Regions from separate parts of the Mesorhizobium sp. ESP6-5 genome, predicted to be linked through region 1. Evidence: predicted binding sites of a transcription regulator. Region 1 holds the regulator's gene; the other holds the start of a gene.
The links. The regulator PhoB, encoded in region 1, activates phosphate uptake and scavenging genes when phosphate is short. The targets are predictions, from matches to a motif close to TGTCATNNANCTGTCAT.
Positions count from the first base shown of each region.

Region 2: the regulator PhoB is predicted to act here: its motif matches at 1,890-1,906, upstream of LB524_RS19580 (acid phosphatase).

Region 1 covers NZ_JAIUGR010000006.1:236,443-243,759, forward strand. The annotation lists gene LB524_RS12205 (sugar ABC transporter permease) at 1-95, opposite strand, end outside; gene xylF (D-xylose ABC transporter substrate-binding protein) at 336-1,376, opposite strand; gene LB524_RS12215 (ROK family protein) at 1,642-2,877, shown strand; gene phoB (phosphate regulon transcriptional regulator PhoB) at 2,880-3,569, opposite strand; gene phoU (phosphate signaling complex protein PhoU) at 3,589-4,296, opposite strand; gene pstB (phosphate ABC transporter ATP-binding protein PstB) at 4,322-5,125, opposite strand; gene pstA (phosphate ABC transporter permease PstA) at 5,122-5,973, opposite strand; gene pstC (phosphate ABC transporter permease subunit PstC) at 5,977-6,960, opposite strand; gene pstS (phosphate ABC transporter substrate-binding protein PstS) at 7,027-7,317, opposite strand, start outside.
Region 2 covers NZ_JAIUGR010000011.1:160,859-168,175, reverse strand. The annotation lists gene LB524_RS19590 (cytochrome b) at 1-767, shown strand, start outside; gene LB524_RS19585 (cytochrome c1) at 795-1,667, shown strand; gene LB524_RS19580 (acid phosphatase) at 1,951-2,646, shown strand; gene LB524_RS19575 (adenine phosphoribosyltransferase) at 2,872-3,417, shown strand; gene LB524_RS19570 (MaoC family dehydratase) at 3,576-4,034, opposite strand; gene LB524_RS19565 (MaoC family dehydratase) at 4,031-4,498, opposite strand; gene LB524_RS19560 (uracil-xanthine permease family protein) at 4,650-5,957, opposite strand; gene guaD (guanine deaminase) at 6,120-7,317, shown strand, end outside.

The DNA of each region.
Region 1 (7,317 bases):
GTATCGATCTCGGTCGCCTTCAGGAAACGCGCGACCGCGCCGAGTTCCGACGCACGCGCCGTATCGGCCTGCGAGGTTGAGGTCGTGTCGGTCATGATGTCCTCCCAGCGGCTTGCTGTCTGACGCGGATGCCGGACCAGAGCCCAGAAGTTAGCCGCCAGCGGCGGAAACACAAATCTTGTTGGGAAAACGCCGCGGCTTGGAAGCAATTCCCAGGAAAAGTGCGTAGCGGTTTTTCGTCCGGAATTGCGAAAACAAGGAAATTGGAACGGCCAGTGTTCAGAAACACTGGCCGTTCCACGCCGCGGCGCTTCCGACTTTTCAGGCGATCAAGCTCAGTTGCAGGCCGCGACGCTGCCCGCGGCAACGCCCGTGCAGACTTCGTCCTTCTTGATCCAGCCGGCGTCGATGACGAGGTTGAGATTGTCCTTGGTGATGGCCACCGGGGTCAGGAACAGCGACTTGACGGTGTTGCCGCCAGGCGTCGTGAAGTCCTTCACGCCGGCGATGTCGGTCATCTTCTTGCCGTCGGCGAGTTGCGAGGCGATCTCGGCGGCGTTCTTGCCGAGTTCGCGCGCGTCCTTCCACACCGACACGGTCTGGGTGCCGAGCGCGATGCGGTTGAGCGCGGCGTGGTCGCCGTCCTGGCCGGAGACCGGCACGGTGCCGGCGAGCCCCTGCGCCGTCAGCGCCGCAACGACGCCGCCGGCGGTGCCGTCATTGGCGGCGACCACGGCGTCGACCTTGTTGTCGTTGGCGGTGAGGAACTGTTCCATGTTCTTCTGGGCGTTGGCGGGCAGCCAGCCGTCCGTATAGGCTTCGCCGACATTCTTGATCTTGCCGCTGTCTATTGCCGCTTTCAGCACTTCCATAGAGCCCGAGAACAGGAAGTCGGCATTCGGATCGGCGCCCGAGCCCTTGATGAAGACGTAATTGCCCTCAGGCTTCACCTTGAACACTTCGCGGGCCTGCATGCGGCCGACTTCCTTGTTGTCGAAGGTCAGGTAGAAGACGTCCTTGTTCTCGATCAGGCGGTCATAGCCGACGACCGGAATGCCCTCGTCGAGCGCCTTCTGTACCGCCGGGCCGATGGCCGACGCGTCCTGCGCCAGGATGATCAGCGAATTGGCACCCTGCGAAATCAGGCTCTCGACATCGGTCAGCTGCTTGCCAGGATTGGACTGCGCATCGGCGGAAATGTACTTGTCGCCCGCGGCCTCGATCGCCTTCTTCATGGCGGCCTCGTCGGTCTTCCAGCGCTCCTCCTGGAAGTTGGACCACGACACGCCGATAACCTTGCCCTTCGCCTGCGCGACCGACGCCAGCGTCAGCGACATGGCGACACCCGCCAGAATGGCGACTGTGAATCTCTTCATGATATCCTCCCTGCGCCCGCGTGTGGCGCGACCAAACTGGCCCTAAGGCCGGCACAAAGGCCCTAATTTTTTCGAGCCTCGAAAAAACACTGGTCCATCGCCGGAACACTGTCAACATCGATTCTGACGGATTTTGAGGTGCCGGAAGCCTTTTTTCGAGCCCCGCAATAAATAAATGACAGCCCCAGCCGCTTCTGCCAGTATTCGACCCGTTGCCGGAGGTGTTCGAGGGGCGTCAAGAACCGCGGCGACGGGGAGGGAAATCATGTCGGTCGGAATCCGCCACGACGATCTGCGCCGGCGCAACCGCGCAATGGTGATTGGAGCCGTGCGCCGGGGTGGCCAGCCCTCGCGCACTGAGATCGCCGCCACCACCGCCCTGAGCCACTCGACCATATCGGCGATATCAGCCGACCTGATCGGCGAAGGTATCCTGAGCGAAGGCAAGCCGAACGAGGCCGGCTCACTGAAACGCGGCCGGCCGCAGGTGGGCCTTTGTCTCAACCCCGAGGCCGCGGCGGTCATGACCGTGGTGCTGTCGCTGAATTTCCTCTCCGTCGCCGTCATCGACTACGCCGGCCAGGTGATATCGGAGGAGCAGCGCCGGCTGGACACGCTGACCATGTCGCGCGAGGCGCTGATCGGCGAATGCGTGGCCATCGTCCGGCGCCGCCTCGAGGATCCCGACCTCGATGTCGCCAGCATTGCCCGCATCGCGCTGGCGATCCAGGGCATCACCGACACCGAGGCGCGCGCCATGCTGTGGTCGCCGATCACGCCGCAGACGGACATTGCCTTCGCCGATATACTCGAAGCCGAATTCGGCATCCCCGCCACCATGGAGAACGACTGCAACATGATGGCTGTGGCGCTGCGCTGGCGCGACCCCGAGCGCTACCGCGACGACTTCATCGCCATCCTGCTCTCGCACGGCATCGGCATGGGCCTGGTGCTGAAGGGCGAGCTGTTCACCGGCACCCATTCCTCAGGCGGCGAGTTCGGCCACATGATCCATCGCCCCGGCGGCGCGCTCTGCCGCTGCGGGCGGCGCGGCTGCGTCGAGGCCTATGCCGGCAACTATGCCATCTGGCGTAATGCAGGACAGATGGGTGAGGACGCCAAACCGGTCGACGTCAGCGACGCCGACATGCGCGCATTGGCGGCCACGGCGCGCGAAAGAGACGGACCGGAGCGCGAGGCCTATCGCAAGGCCGGCGAGGCGCTGGGCTATGGCCTTGGCAGCTTGTTCGCGCTGATCGATCCGGCGCCGGTTGCGATGGTCGGCGTCAGCGCCGCCGCCTTCGATCTGATCGAGCCGGCCCTGCGCGAGGCCATCGCCCAGACCGCCGGCGGCCAGCATTCGACGTCGATTTCCTTCGATACAGAGCCGAACGAATTGCCGCTGATCCGCGAGGGCTGCGCCATGCGCGCGCTCACCTTCGTCGACCAGGAGATCTTCGCGCCGGGTGTGCAGGTGAGATCCGGCAAGAACGTGGCCTGATCTCAGTCCTCGCGAATTGCGTAGCCTGCGCCACGGATGGTGCGTATCACATCGGGCATGCGGCCATTGTTGACCGCCTTGCGCAGGCGGCCGACATGCACATCCACGGTGCGCTCGTCGATGTAGATCGTCTCGCCCCAGACATTGTCGAGCAACTGGCTGCGCGAGAACACGCGGCCGGGATGGCGCATCATGAATTCGAGCAGCCTGAACTCGGTCGGTCCGAGCCGGATCTCGCTCTTCTTGCGATAGACCCGGTGCGATTCGCGGTCGAGCACGATGTCGCCGACCTTGAGCACGCTGGACAGCACTTCCGGTTTGGCGCGGCGCAGCAGCGCCTTGACCCGGGCCATGAATTCCGGCGTCGAGAACGGCTTGACCAGATAGTCGTCGGCGCCGGTCGAGAGGCCGCGCACGCGATCGCTCTCCTCGCCGCGCGCCGTCAGCATGATGATCGGCAATCGCTCCGTCTCGGGCCGCATGCGCAGGCGCCGACAGAGTTCGATGCCGGAAACCGCCGGCACCATCCAGTCGAGCACCAGCAGGTCGGGCACGTTTTCCTGGAGGCGTATCTCGGCTTCGTCGCCGCGTGTCACCACCTCGACCTGGTAACCCTCGGACTCCAGATTGTAGCGGAGGAGCACGCCCAGCGGCTCCTCGTCCTCCACCACCATGATGCGTGGCGCGATCATCGATCGATCATCCCTGCCGTCAAGCCGCCGGCACCGACATCGCCGTCTCGTCCTGCTTCGGACGGTTGGCGGGCAGTTGCGTGCCGGTCAGCACATAATACGCATTCTCGGCGATGTTGGTCACATGGTCGCCGATGCGTTCGAGATTCTTGGCGCAGAACAAAAGATGCGTGCAAGCCGTGATGTTGCGGGGATCCTCCATCATGTAGGTCAGGAGTTCGCGGAAGACCGAAGTGTATTTGACGTCGATGCGTTCGTCGTCATTCCTGAGCTTGGCGAGGGCGGCGGCATCGCCGGCCGCATATTCCTCGACGACGCCCTGCACCTGGATCAGCACCAGCTGCGCCATGGAGTCGATGGAATGCGACAGGTCGCGCGGCGTGGCGGTGAGGCCGACCGAGCCGACGCGCTTGGCGATGTTCTTGGCAAGGTCGCCGATGCGTTCGAGATCGCCCGCCATGCGGATCGAGCCGACGACATGACGCAGATCGTCGGCCATCGGCTGGCGCTTGGCGATCAGGGTGATGGCGCGATCATCGAGTTCGCGCTGGCGCGCGTCCATGATGGCGTCGTCGGAGACCACGCGCTGTGCCAGCGCGTTGTCGGAATTCAGCAGCGCCTTGGTGGCGCCGCCGACCATCGTGCCGGCGAGATCGCCCATGTCGCTGATCAGCCTGCTGATCTGCCCGAGATCCTCGTCGAAGGCTGCGACTGTGTGTTCGGCCATGATCCTGGTCCTCGTATGCGTGAGATCAGCCGAAGCGGCCGGTGATGTAGTCCTGCGTGCGCTTCTCGCGAGGCGACGTGAAGATTTTCTCGGTTTTGTCGAATTCGACCAGCTCGCCCAGATACATGAAAGCCGTCTGCTTCGACACGCGCGCGGCCTGCTGCATGTTGTGGGTGACGATGACGATCGTGTAGTCGGCCTGCAACTCGTCGATCAATTCCTCGATCTTGGCGGTCGACAATGGGTCGAGCGCCGAGGCCGGTTCGTCGAGCAGGATGACCTCCGGCTTGACCGCCACGGTGCGGGCGATGCAAAGCCGCTGCTGCTGGCCGCCCGACAGGCTGAGGCCGCTGGCATTGAGCTTGTCCTTGACCTCGTTCCACAGCGCGGCGCGTTTCAACGCCTGCTCGACACGGCCGTCCATCTCGGCCTTGCCGATCTTCTCATAGAGCCTGACGCCGAAGGCGATATTCTCATAGATCGACATCGGGAACGGCGTCGGCTTCTGGAACACCATGCCGATCTTGGTGCGCAACAGGTTGAGGTCCTGCGAGCGGTCGAGAACGTTCTGGCCGTCGAGCAGCACCTGACCCTCGGCGGTCTGCTTGGGGTAGAGCTCGTAGATGCGGTTGAAGACGCGCAGCAGCGTCGACTTTCCGCAACCCGACGGTCCGATGAAGGCCGTCACGCTGCGCTCGGGCAGCGACAAGGTGATGTCTTTCAGCGCCTTCGACTGGCCGTAGTAGAAATTGAGGTTCTTGACCTCGATCTTCGCCTTGGCGGCTGCCTCTGTCGCAATCGTCATGTCTGGAGACAACATCTGGCTCATTTGTCCTCTCTGCGTCCGGTCAGGCTGCGCGCAAAGATGCTGAGCGCGAGAACCGTCAATGTGATTATGAGTGCGCCGGTCCACGCCAGTTGCTGCCACTCCTCGTAAGGGCTGAGAGCGAACTGGAAGATGGTCACCGGCAGGCTGGCCATCGGCGCATTGAGATTGCTCGACCAGAACTGGTTGTTGAGCGCTGTGAAGAGTAGCGGCGCCGTCTCGCCGGAAATGCGGGCAATGGCCAACAATATGCCGGTGACGATGCCGGACATCGCCGCGCGGTAGGCCACCGAACGGATCACCACCCAGCGCGGCGCGCCAATCGCCGTGCCGGCCTCGCGCAAAGCGTTCGGCACAAGGTTGAGCATGTCCTCGGTGGTACGCACCACGACGGGAATGACCAGGATGGCCAGTGCCACGGCACCGGCGATGGCCGAGAAATGCCCCATCGGCCGCACCATCAATTCGTAGACGAACAGGCCGATGATGATTGAGGGCGCCGACAGCAGGATGTCGTTGATAAAGCGCACCACGGTGGTGAGCTTCGAAAAGCGGCCATATTCGGCCATGTAGGTGCCGGCCAGCACGCCGATCGGCGTGCCGACGACGATGCCGATAATGGTCATCACGATGCTGCCGTAGATGGCGTTGAGCAGGCCACCGGCATCACCGGGCGGCGGGGTCATTTCCGTGAACACTGAGAGCGAAACGCCCGACAGGCCCTTATAGAGCAGCGCGCCGAGGATCAGTGCCAGCCAAGCAAGGCCGATGCCGGCGGCGATGACGCAGAGCGTCATCATCACGCCGTTCTTGCGCTTGCGGCTCTGGTGAAGCGATGCGGCTGTCGACATCGGTCAGACTCCGGTACGGGCATCGATGCGCATCAGCATGTAGCGGGCGATGGCAAGGATGAGGAAGGTGATGACGAACAGGATCAGACCGAGCGCCACCAACGAGGAGGTGTAGAGATCGCCGACGGCTTCGGTGAATTCGTTGGCGATGGTTGCCGAGATCGTCGTTGCCGGCGCGAACAGCGAGGCGCTGATCCGGTGGGCGTTGCCGATGACGAAGGTGACCGCCATGGTTTCACCGAGTGCACGGCCGAGCGCAAGCATGACGCCGCCCATGATGCCGATGCGGGTGTAGGGGACGACGACCCGGCGTGTTACCTCCCAGGTCGTGCAGCCAATGCCGTAGGCGGACTCCTTCAGCACCGGCGGCACCGTGTCGAACACATCCTTGGTGATCGAGGTGATGAAAGGCAGGATCATGATGGCCAGGATCATCGCCGAGGTCAGCAGGCCGATGCCATAAGGAGGCCCGGCGAACAGGCTGTTAAGGCCGGGAATGCCGTGGAACACGTTGATGATGAAAGGTTGCACTGTCGTCTGCAGGAACGGTGCCAGCACGAACAGGCCCCAGATACCGTAGATGATCGAGGGGATGCCGGCCAGCAGTTCCACGGCCATGCCGATCGGGCGCCGGAGCGGACGCGGGCAAAGCTCGGTGAGAAAAATGGCGATGCCGATACCGAGCGGCACAGCGATCAGGATGGCGATGGCCGAAGTGATGATGGTGCCATAGATGGGTGCCAAGGCGCCGAATTTCTCGGTGACGGGATTCCAGCTCTCGGTGGTCAGAAAGGAGAAGCCGAAGGTCGACAGTGCCTGCCAGGAACCGGCGAACAGCGAGATGGCGACGCCCCCGAGCAGCACCAGCACGAGAATGGCGGCGGCGCGGGTCAGCCCATGGAAGATCGAATCGGTCAACGCGAACCGTCTGACGGTGGCGTCGCGTGAACCTCGAATGGCTGGCAAGGCTTCGTGGGCAGCGCTCATGTCAAGCTCGGCTCTTTGTGTTGATTGAAAAGGAGCGCCGCGGGGCGGCGCTCCTCCAGAAAGATATTACTCGCCGGCGTAGACGGGCTTGCCGTCGGCCTTGATGTCGGCCTTCCACGAAGCCTTGATCAGGTCGACGACGCTATCGGGGATCGACACATAGTCGAGCGCCTTGGCGGTTTCCTTGCCGTCCTTGTAGGCCCAGGCAAAGAACTTGAGCGCTTCGCCGGTGGCCGCGGCATCGTCCGGGGTCTTGTGGATCAGCACCCAGGTCGAGGCAGCGATCGGCCAGGTGGCGTCGCCCGGCTCGTTGGTGATGATGACGTTGAAGTTCTTGGCGCCCTTGAAGTCGGCGTT
Region 2 (7,317 bases), on a different contig from region 1:
TCCTGCTCGGCGGCTTCGCCGTCGACAATCCGACGCTGAACCGCTTCTTCGCGCTGCATTACCTGCTGCCGTTCATGATTGCCGGCGTCGTCGTGCTGCATGTCTGGGCGCTGCACGTCGTCGGCCAGTCGAACCCGACCGGCATCGAGGTCAAGTCGAAGACAGATACCGTGGCCTTCACGCCCTACGCGACCATCAAGGACGCGTTCGGCATGATCGTGTTCCTGTTCGTCTTCGCCTACTTCGTCTTCTACCTGCCGAACTATCTCGGCCATCCGGACAACTACACGGTCGCCAACCCGCTTAAGACGCCGGCCCATATCGTCCCGGAATGGTACTTCCTGCCGTTCTACGCAATCCTGCGCGCCATCACGTTCAACATCGGGCCGATCAATTCCAAGCTCGGCGGCGTGCTGTGCATGTTCGGCGCCATCGTCATGCTGTTCCTGGTGCCGTGGCTCGACACCTCCAAGGTGCGCTCGGCGGTCTACCGGCCCTGGTACAAGCTGTTTTTCTGGCTGTTCGTGGCCGATGCTATCCTGCTGGGCTGGCTGGGCTCGCAGCCGGCGGAAGGCAGCTATGTGTTCATGGCGCAGATGGCGACGCTGTTCTACTTCGCCTTCTTCCTGATCGCGCTGCCGGTGCTCGGCTTGATCGAGACACCCCGCAGGCTGCCGAACTCGATCACCGAGGCGGTGCTCGAAAAGAACAAGGGTGGCAGCGGGCATCCGGCGGGCGCCACGGCAGCGCCTGAGACCAAGGGCTGAGCGGTAGAGAATCTAAGGGGATTTGGCATGAAAAAGATTCTCACCTCGCTTGCGCTGGTCGGCCTCGTGGCCGCCGGCACCGGAGTTGCAGGCACTTGGGCGTTCGCGGCCGAAGAGGCGCACAACGCGGCGGCACCGACGCATTTCCCGATCAACGAGCCGAAGGAAATGAGCTGGAGCTTCACCGGCCCGTTCGGCACCTATGACAAGGCGCAGTTGCAGCGCGGGCTGAAGGTCTACAAGGAAGTCTGCTCGGCCTGCCATTCGATGAACCTGGTGGCGTTCCGCACGCTTTCGGACCTCGGTTACAGCGACGCGCAGATCAAGACGCTGTCAGCCGAATACACCATCCATGATGGCCCCAACGATGCCGGCGACATGTTCGACCGTCCCGGCAAGCCGTCCGACCATTTCCCGGCCCCATTCGCCAATGAGGAAGCCGCCGCTGCCTCCAATGGCGGTGCGGCGCCGCCGGATATGTCGTTGCTGGCCAAGGCGCGCGGCGTCGAGCGCGGCTTCCCGCAGTTCGTCTTCGATATCTTCACCCAGTATGATGCCGGTGGCCCCGACTACATCCATTCGCTCTTGACCGGCTACGACCAGACCCCGCCCGCCGGCATGGTCATCCCCGAAGGCACACACTACAACCCGTACTTCATGTCCGGCGTGTCGCTGAAGATGCCCAAGCCGCTCTCCGACGGCCAGGTCACCTATGACGACGGTTCGCCGCAGACCATCGACCAGTATTCCCGCGACGTGGCTGCCTTCCTGACATGGGCTGCCGAGCCGCACATGGAAGACCGCAAGAAGATGGGCTTCCGCGTGCTGGTGTTCTTGCTTCTGTTCGGCGCCCTGGTCTACCTGACCAAGCGCAAGGTGTGGGAAGCCGTCGCGCACTAGGCCTGTTGATCTTCAGGTGAGGCCGGTCTGCAAACGATGGCTTCCTGCGCTTCCGGTGCTCACGTACTTCAAGTACGCTCCGCTCCGGTTCTCGGAAACCATCGTTTTCGATTCAGCCTGATCTGAATCTCAAAAGGCCTTGGGTCGTTCAGTGCACAACATGGGGCGCCGCGAGGCTCCCTTTCTGCTTTTTGAGTGGATTGCGCCTCCACGTCTCGGCGGTGTCACATGGCCGTCACCACACATCGCGATCCTGCGGCGCTCTCATCAAAGGATCACGTCCATGAAAAGATACGCATCGCTTGCGGCAGGCCTGCTGCTGCTCGTCGTTGGTTCCGCGGCCCGCGCCGAAGACGCAAAACCATTCATCACCAACAAGGATGTCGACCTGACGATGATCCTGCCGCCGCCGCCGGCCAATGATTCGGCTGAGACCAAGGCCGAGCTTGGCGAAGTGCTGACCATGCAGGTCACGCGCACACCCGAGATGGAAGCCCGCGCCATCGCCGACGCCGAGGAAAACGTCTGGCGTTTCGCCGATGTCATGGGACCGAATTTCAACAAGGACAAGCTGCCGAAATTCAGCGCCTTCTTCGATCGCGTGGTGGAGACCGAAGGCGCCGTCGTCGATCCGGCCAAGGATGTCTGGAAGCGCCCGCGTCCGCACCAGCTCAGCGATCTCGTCAAGCCGGTGGTCAAGCTGTCGAGCTCCGGTTCCTGGCCGTCCGGCCATGCGACCGTCGGCACGATGATGGGCATCATCCTGTCCGACATGGTTCCGGAAAGGCGTGCTGAGATCATGGCGCGCGCGGCCGAGTTCGCCCACAACCGCATCGTCGGCGGCATCCACTATCCGTCCGACGTCGAGATGGGCAAGATTTCCGGCAGCGTCATCGCCGCCGTCCTGCTCAACCGGGATGACTTCAAGGCCGAGTACGATGTGGCCAGGGCGGAGCTTCGTTCCGATCTCGGCATGTAGGATTTGGCCGATAGCCATCCGTTCGAGCGGGGCGCCTTCGGGCGCCCCTTTTTCGTGGCTGCGCCCAACAGGAGGAAAATCGCCTGGCTCCCAGCCCGTAGTCAATTCCTTTGCCGGATGCGCTTGTCTCGGTCGCCACATCGCGCTAGCCGTTGTCGGTCGCGCCGGGTTACGATCGGCCCCGCGCCGTTTCACTTTGTCAGCCGGATCATTCGGAGCCGCTTCATGAAACCTTCTCTCGAAGACACGCTGCTGGCCTCGATCCGTACCATCCCGGACTATCCTAAGCCCGGCATCCTGTTTCGCGACATCACCACGCTGCTCGGCAATGCGCGCGCCTTCCGCCGCGCCATCGACGAGCTGGTGCATCCCTATGCCGGGCAGAAGATCGACAAGATCGCCGGCATCGAAGCGCGCGGCTTCATCTTGGGCGGCGCCGTTGCCCACCAGCTCTCGGCCGGCTTCGTGCCGATCCGCAAGAAGGGCAAGCTGCCTTATGAGACCGTGCGCGTCGCCTACAGCCTGGAATACGGGCTGGACGAGATGGAGATGCACAAGGACGGCGTCGCGCCCGGCGAGAAGGTGATCCTGGTCGACGATCTGATCGCCACCGGCGGCACGGCTGAAGCGGCGGTCAAGCTGCTGCGCCAGATCGGCGCCGACATTCTCGCCGCCTGTTTCGTCATCGACCTGCCGGATTTGGGCGGGCGCGCCAAGCTCGAAGCGCTCGGCGTGCCGGTGCGAACGCTGATCGGGTTCGAGGGGGTTTGAGACCGGTTTGCCGAAGGCAAATTGAAAGGTCCAGTGGACCTTTCAAAGATCTCGAACGCCCGGAGCGATAGCGAAGGGCAGGGAGGCAACACGATAACCAGCGCGGGTGCCGCCCTCATCCGCCTTCGGCCACGCCGTAAACGGGGCGAAGGAAGAGACTACTCCACCTTCACCAGCACCGCGCTTTCGAACTCCAGCACCTTGCCGCCGGTCGAATCAGTGGCCTCGCAGAGCAGCGCCAGCAACCGCCAGCCGGGGCGGGACGCGATGGGGCGGTGGGACAGCGCCGTGCGCGTGAAGGTGATGGTTTGCCCGGCAAAGACGGGCTTCAGCCACTTCAGGTTCTTGAATCCGGGCGAGGGGCCGAATTCGGGCACCGGGCCGTCCCAGCCTTCGGCGTCCAGGCGGCTCTCCAGGTTCAGCTTCATCCAGGTGGCGGCGGTATGCCAGCCGGAGGCGCAGAGGCCGCCGAGCACGCTCTTCTTCGCGGCCTCTTCGTCGATGTGAAAGATCTGCGGGTCGTATTTGCGGGCGAACGCCTTGATCGCCTCGGGCTCGAATCTGTGCGAGCCCAGCGTCACCGTGGTGCCGATGCGGAAGAATTCGTCGAGCGTCATGCCGCATTCCCCGCGTCGCGCGTCAGGAACATGACGGAGTTCTCGAGCTCGAACACGCTTTCGCCGCGCTGGTTGACCAGTTCGCTGCGCATGGTCACGAAGCCGAGTTGCGGCTTCGATTTCGACAGGCGCCTGGCCAGAACCACCAGGCTGCCCCGCAGCGTATCGCCGGCGAGCACCGGCTTCTTCCATTTGACCTGATCGACTCCTGGTGCGCCCTGGCAGGTGGAGTCCAGCAGGAAGGCATCGCACAGCATGCGCATGAACATGGCGCAGGTGTGCCAGCCTGAAGCCGAGAGGCCGCCCAGGATACTCGCCTTGCCGGCCTCCTCGTCGAGATGCATCGGCTGGGCATCAAACTCGCTGGCGAACTCGATGATTTCGGCCGCGCTTACCTGTTTGGTGCCGAGATCGAACGAGATCCCCTCGACGAAGTCCTCATAGGCCCATGTCTTGCCGGTCATGGTCTGGCATCCCTGCAGAACGCGCGATCCGCATGGATCGGCAAACCCGGATGCAGTCCGCGGGCGATTTGGTCAAGCCCTTTCTGGTGAGCCAGCCGGCGCGATCGGGCCCGCGGCGGCCGTAGGGGCCAGCCGCGGCGCCTCCGATCGCCTAGCGGGCGTTCGGCAGGATCTGGTGCAGGACGATCGCCCAGACGGCGCCGAAGGCGATGGATGAGCCCAGAATGTACTGCACGATATCGGGCAGCGTCTTGACGAAATCCGGCGGTACCAGCGTGGCGAACAGCGCCATCAGGATGGGCAGGCCGATGACCAGCATGTTGCGTTCGGTCAGCGGCGTCCCGCGCACCACCCGAAAACCGTTCATGGCGATGACGACGCAAAGCACTCCGAAGACGCCGCCGATGACCGGCCCCGGGATTGAGGCGATGACCGCCGAAAGCTTGCCGATCAGCCCGAACAGCACCAGGAAGATGCCGGCCGCCCCGAAGGCGGCACGGCTGGCGATGCCGGTGATGGCGACGATGCCGGCGTTGGACGAATAGCCGGTGACCGGCGTGCTGCACAGCAGCGCGCTGATCAGACAGCCAAGGCCTTCGCCCGTGGCGCCCCGGTCGAGCTGCTCGTCCGAGAGCGGCTTGTCGATGACGGCACCGACCGCGAACCAGGTGCCGGTGGTTTCGGCCAGGACGACGATGTAGACGATCAGCATGGTCAGCGTCGCCGACCAGGAGAAGGTGACATCGAGATTGAGGAAGGCGATGCGCGGCATGGAAAACCAGGTCGCGGCGGAAACGCCCGTCATGTCGAGCTGGCCCATGAAGGCGGCGGCCACGCTGCCAGCCACAAGCGCGATGATCACGGACAGCAGGCGCAGCCATGCGCCTTTCGCGCCAAGCGCCATGCCGATCAGCATGCAGCCGACAAGCACCGCCGCGGCGACGAAGGCGAGGACGATGTTGCCGCCGACGGTGGCGGTGCCGTGGACAGCGAAGACGCTCTCCTTCAGTGCCACCGGCATCAGCGCGACGCCGACGACGATGATGATGGCGCCGCCGACGATGGACGGCACGAAGCGGTTGACGAGGCGGTGGAAGAGCTTTGTCGGCGATCCCAGAAGCATGACCAGTATGGCGCCCGGAATGAGTGCGCCGATCACGGCCGACAGGCCCGGCAGGCCGCCGCCGGCGCCAAAGGCAATCGCCAGCACCGCGCCGATCGGGACGAAGGACGGTCCCTGGACGACGGGCAACCGCATCAGCAACTGCGACTGGATCAGGGTTGCGATGCCTGCCGCCACGAAGGCCGACTGGATGAAGGCGCCGGCGTCGCCGACGCTGAAGGCAAGCACCGACGCGATGATGAACGGCACGATATAGACGTCCATCGCCAGCACGTGCTGGAGGCCGAGCAGGGCGGCCTTGCCCAGGGGCAACGGATCGTCCGGCTGGGCGATCAACTGATTTCTGGCGCAACGCGTTCCATGATGTCCCCTCTGGAAATCCCCGGCCGATCATGGGATCAGTCGGCGGCAAAGGACAGCGGCGGAAATGTTTGCCAACTGTTTTCTTCTAGGCCACGCATTGGCAGCCCCGCCCGCCAGCAGCACCGGAGCGACGATATGACGGCAGATCCTTTCGTGCTGCTCGGCACCGCCTTCCATACGCCTGAGCGCGGCAGGCTGGAGGTGCTGGAGGAGCACCTGTTCTGCGTCGATGCACAGGGGCGCATCGCCGAGATCCTGGCGCCCGGCCACCCGGAATACACGGCCACGATAAGCGATGCCCGCCGGGCGGGCAGGCTGGTGAAACTTGGCGAGGGGCAGTTCCTGCTGCCGGGGCTCGTCGACCTGCACATTCATGCGCCGCAATGGCCGCAGATGGGCAAGGCGCTGGACGTGCCGCTCGAAGTCTGGCTGCGGAAATACACTTTTCCGCTCGAGGCCCGCTATGCGGATTTGGACTATGCTCGCGCGGTCTATGCTGATCTGGTCGACAATCTGCTCGCCAACGGCACCACCACCGCGCTCTATTTCGCCACCGTCCATGTCGAGGCGAGCGTGGCGCTCGCCGAGACATGTCTTGAGAAAGGCCAGCGTGCCCTGGTCGGCAAGGTGGTGATGGACGACCCCGAACAGTGTCCGCCCTTCTATCGCGATGCCGATGCGGCAAGCGCTGTTTCGGATACCAGGCGCTTCATCGAGGCCGTCATGTCATTGGATCCGGGCGAGAGGCCGCTTGTCCAGCCGGTGATCACGCCGCGCTTCATTCCAAGCTGCACCGACGCGGCCTTGCAGGGGCTGGGCGAACTCGCGGAAGAGTTCGGTTGCCACGTGCAGACCCATTGCTCCGAAAGCGATTGGGCAAAGCAGTTCGTGGAAGCGCGCTTCGGCCAAACGGATGCGGCAAGCCTCGATGGTTTCGGCCTGCTCACCCGTCATACGATCCTGGCGCATTCGAACTTCATCGATGGGCAGGACATGGACCTGATCAAGGAGAAGGGCGCCGGCGTCGCTCATTGCCCGCTGTCCAACGTCTACTTCGCCAATGCAGTGTTTCCGCTTCGCGAGGCGCTCGACCGGCACATGCATGTCGGGCTCGGCACCGATATTTCAGGCGGCTACAGCCCATCACTGTTCGACGGTTGCCGGCACGCGCTGTCGGCCTCGAGGACATTGCAGAGCGGCGTGCATGCCGGCCTGCCGGCAAAGGAGCGAGGCGCGCCCGGCGAGCCGATCACGCATCAGGAAGCGTTCTGGCTGGCGACTGCGGGAGGCGCGGAAGCGCTCGACCTGCCGACAGGCAGTTTTTCGCGTCGGA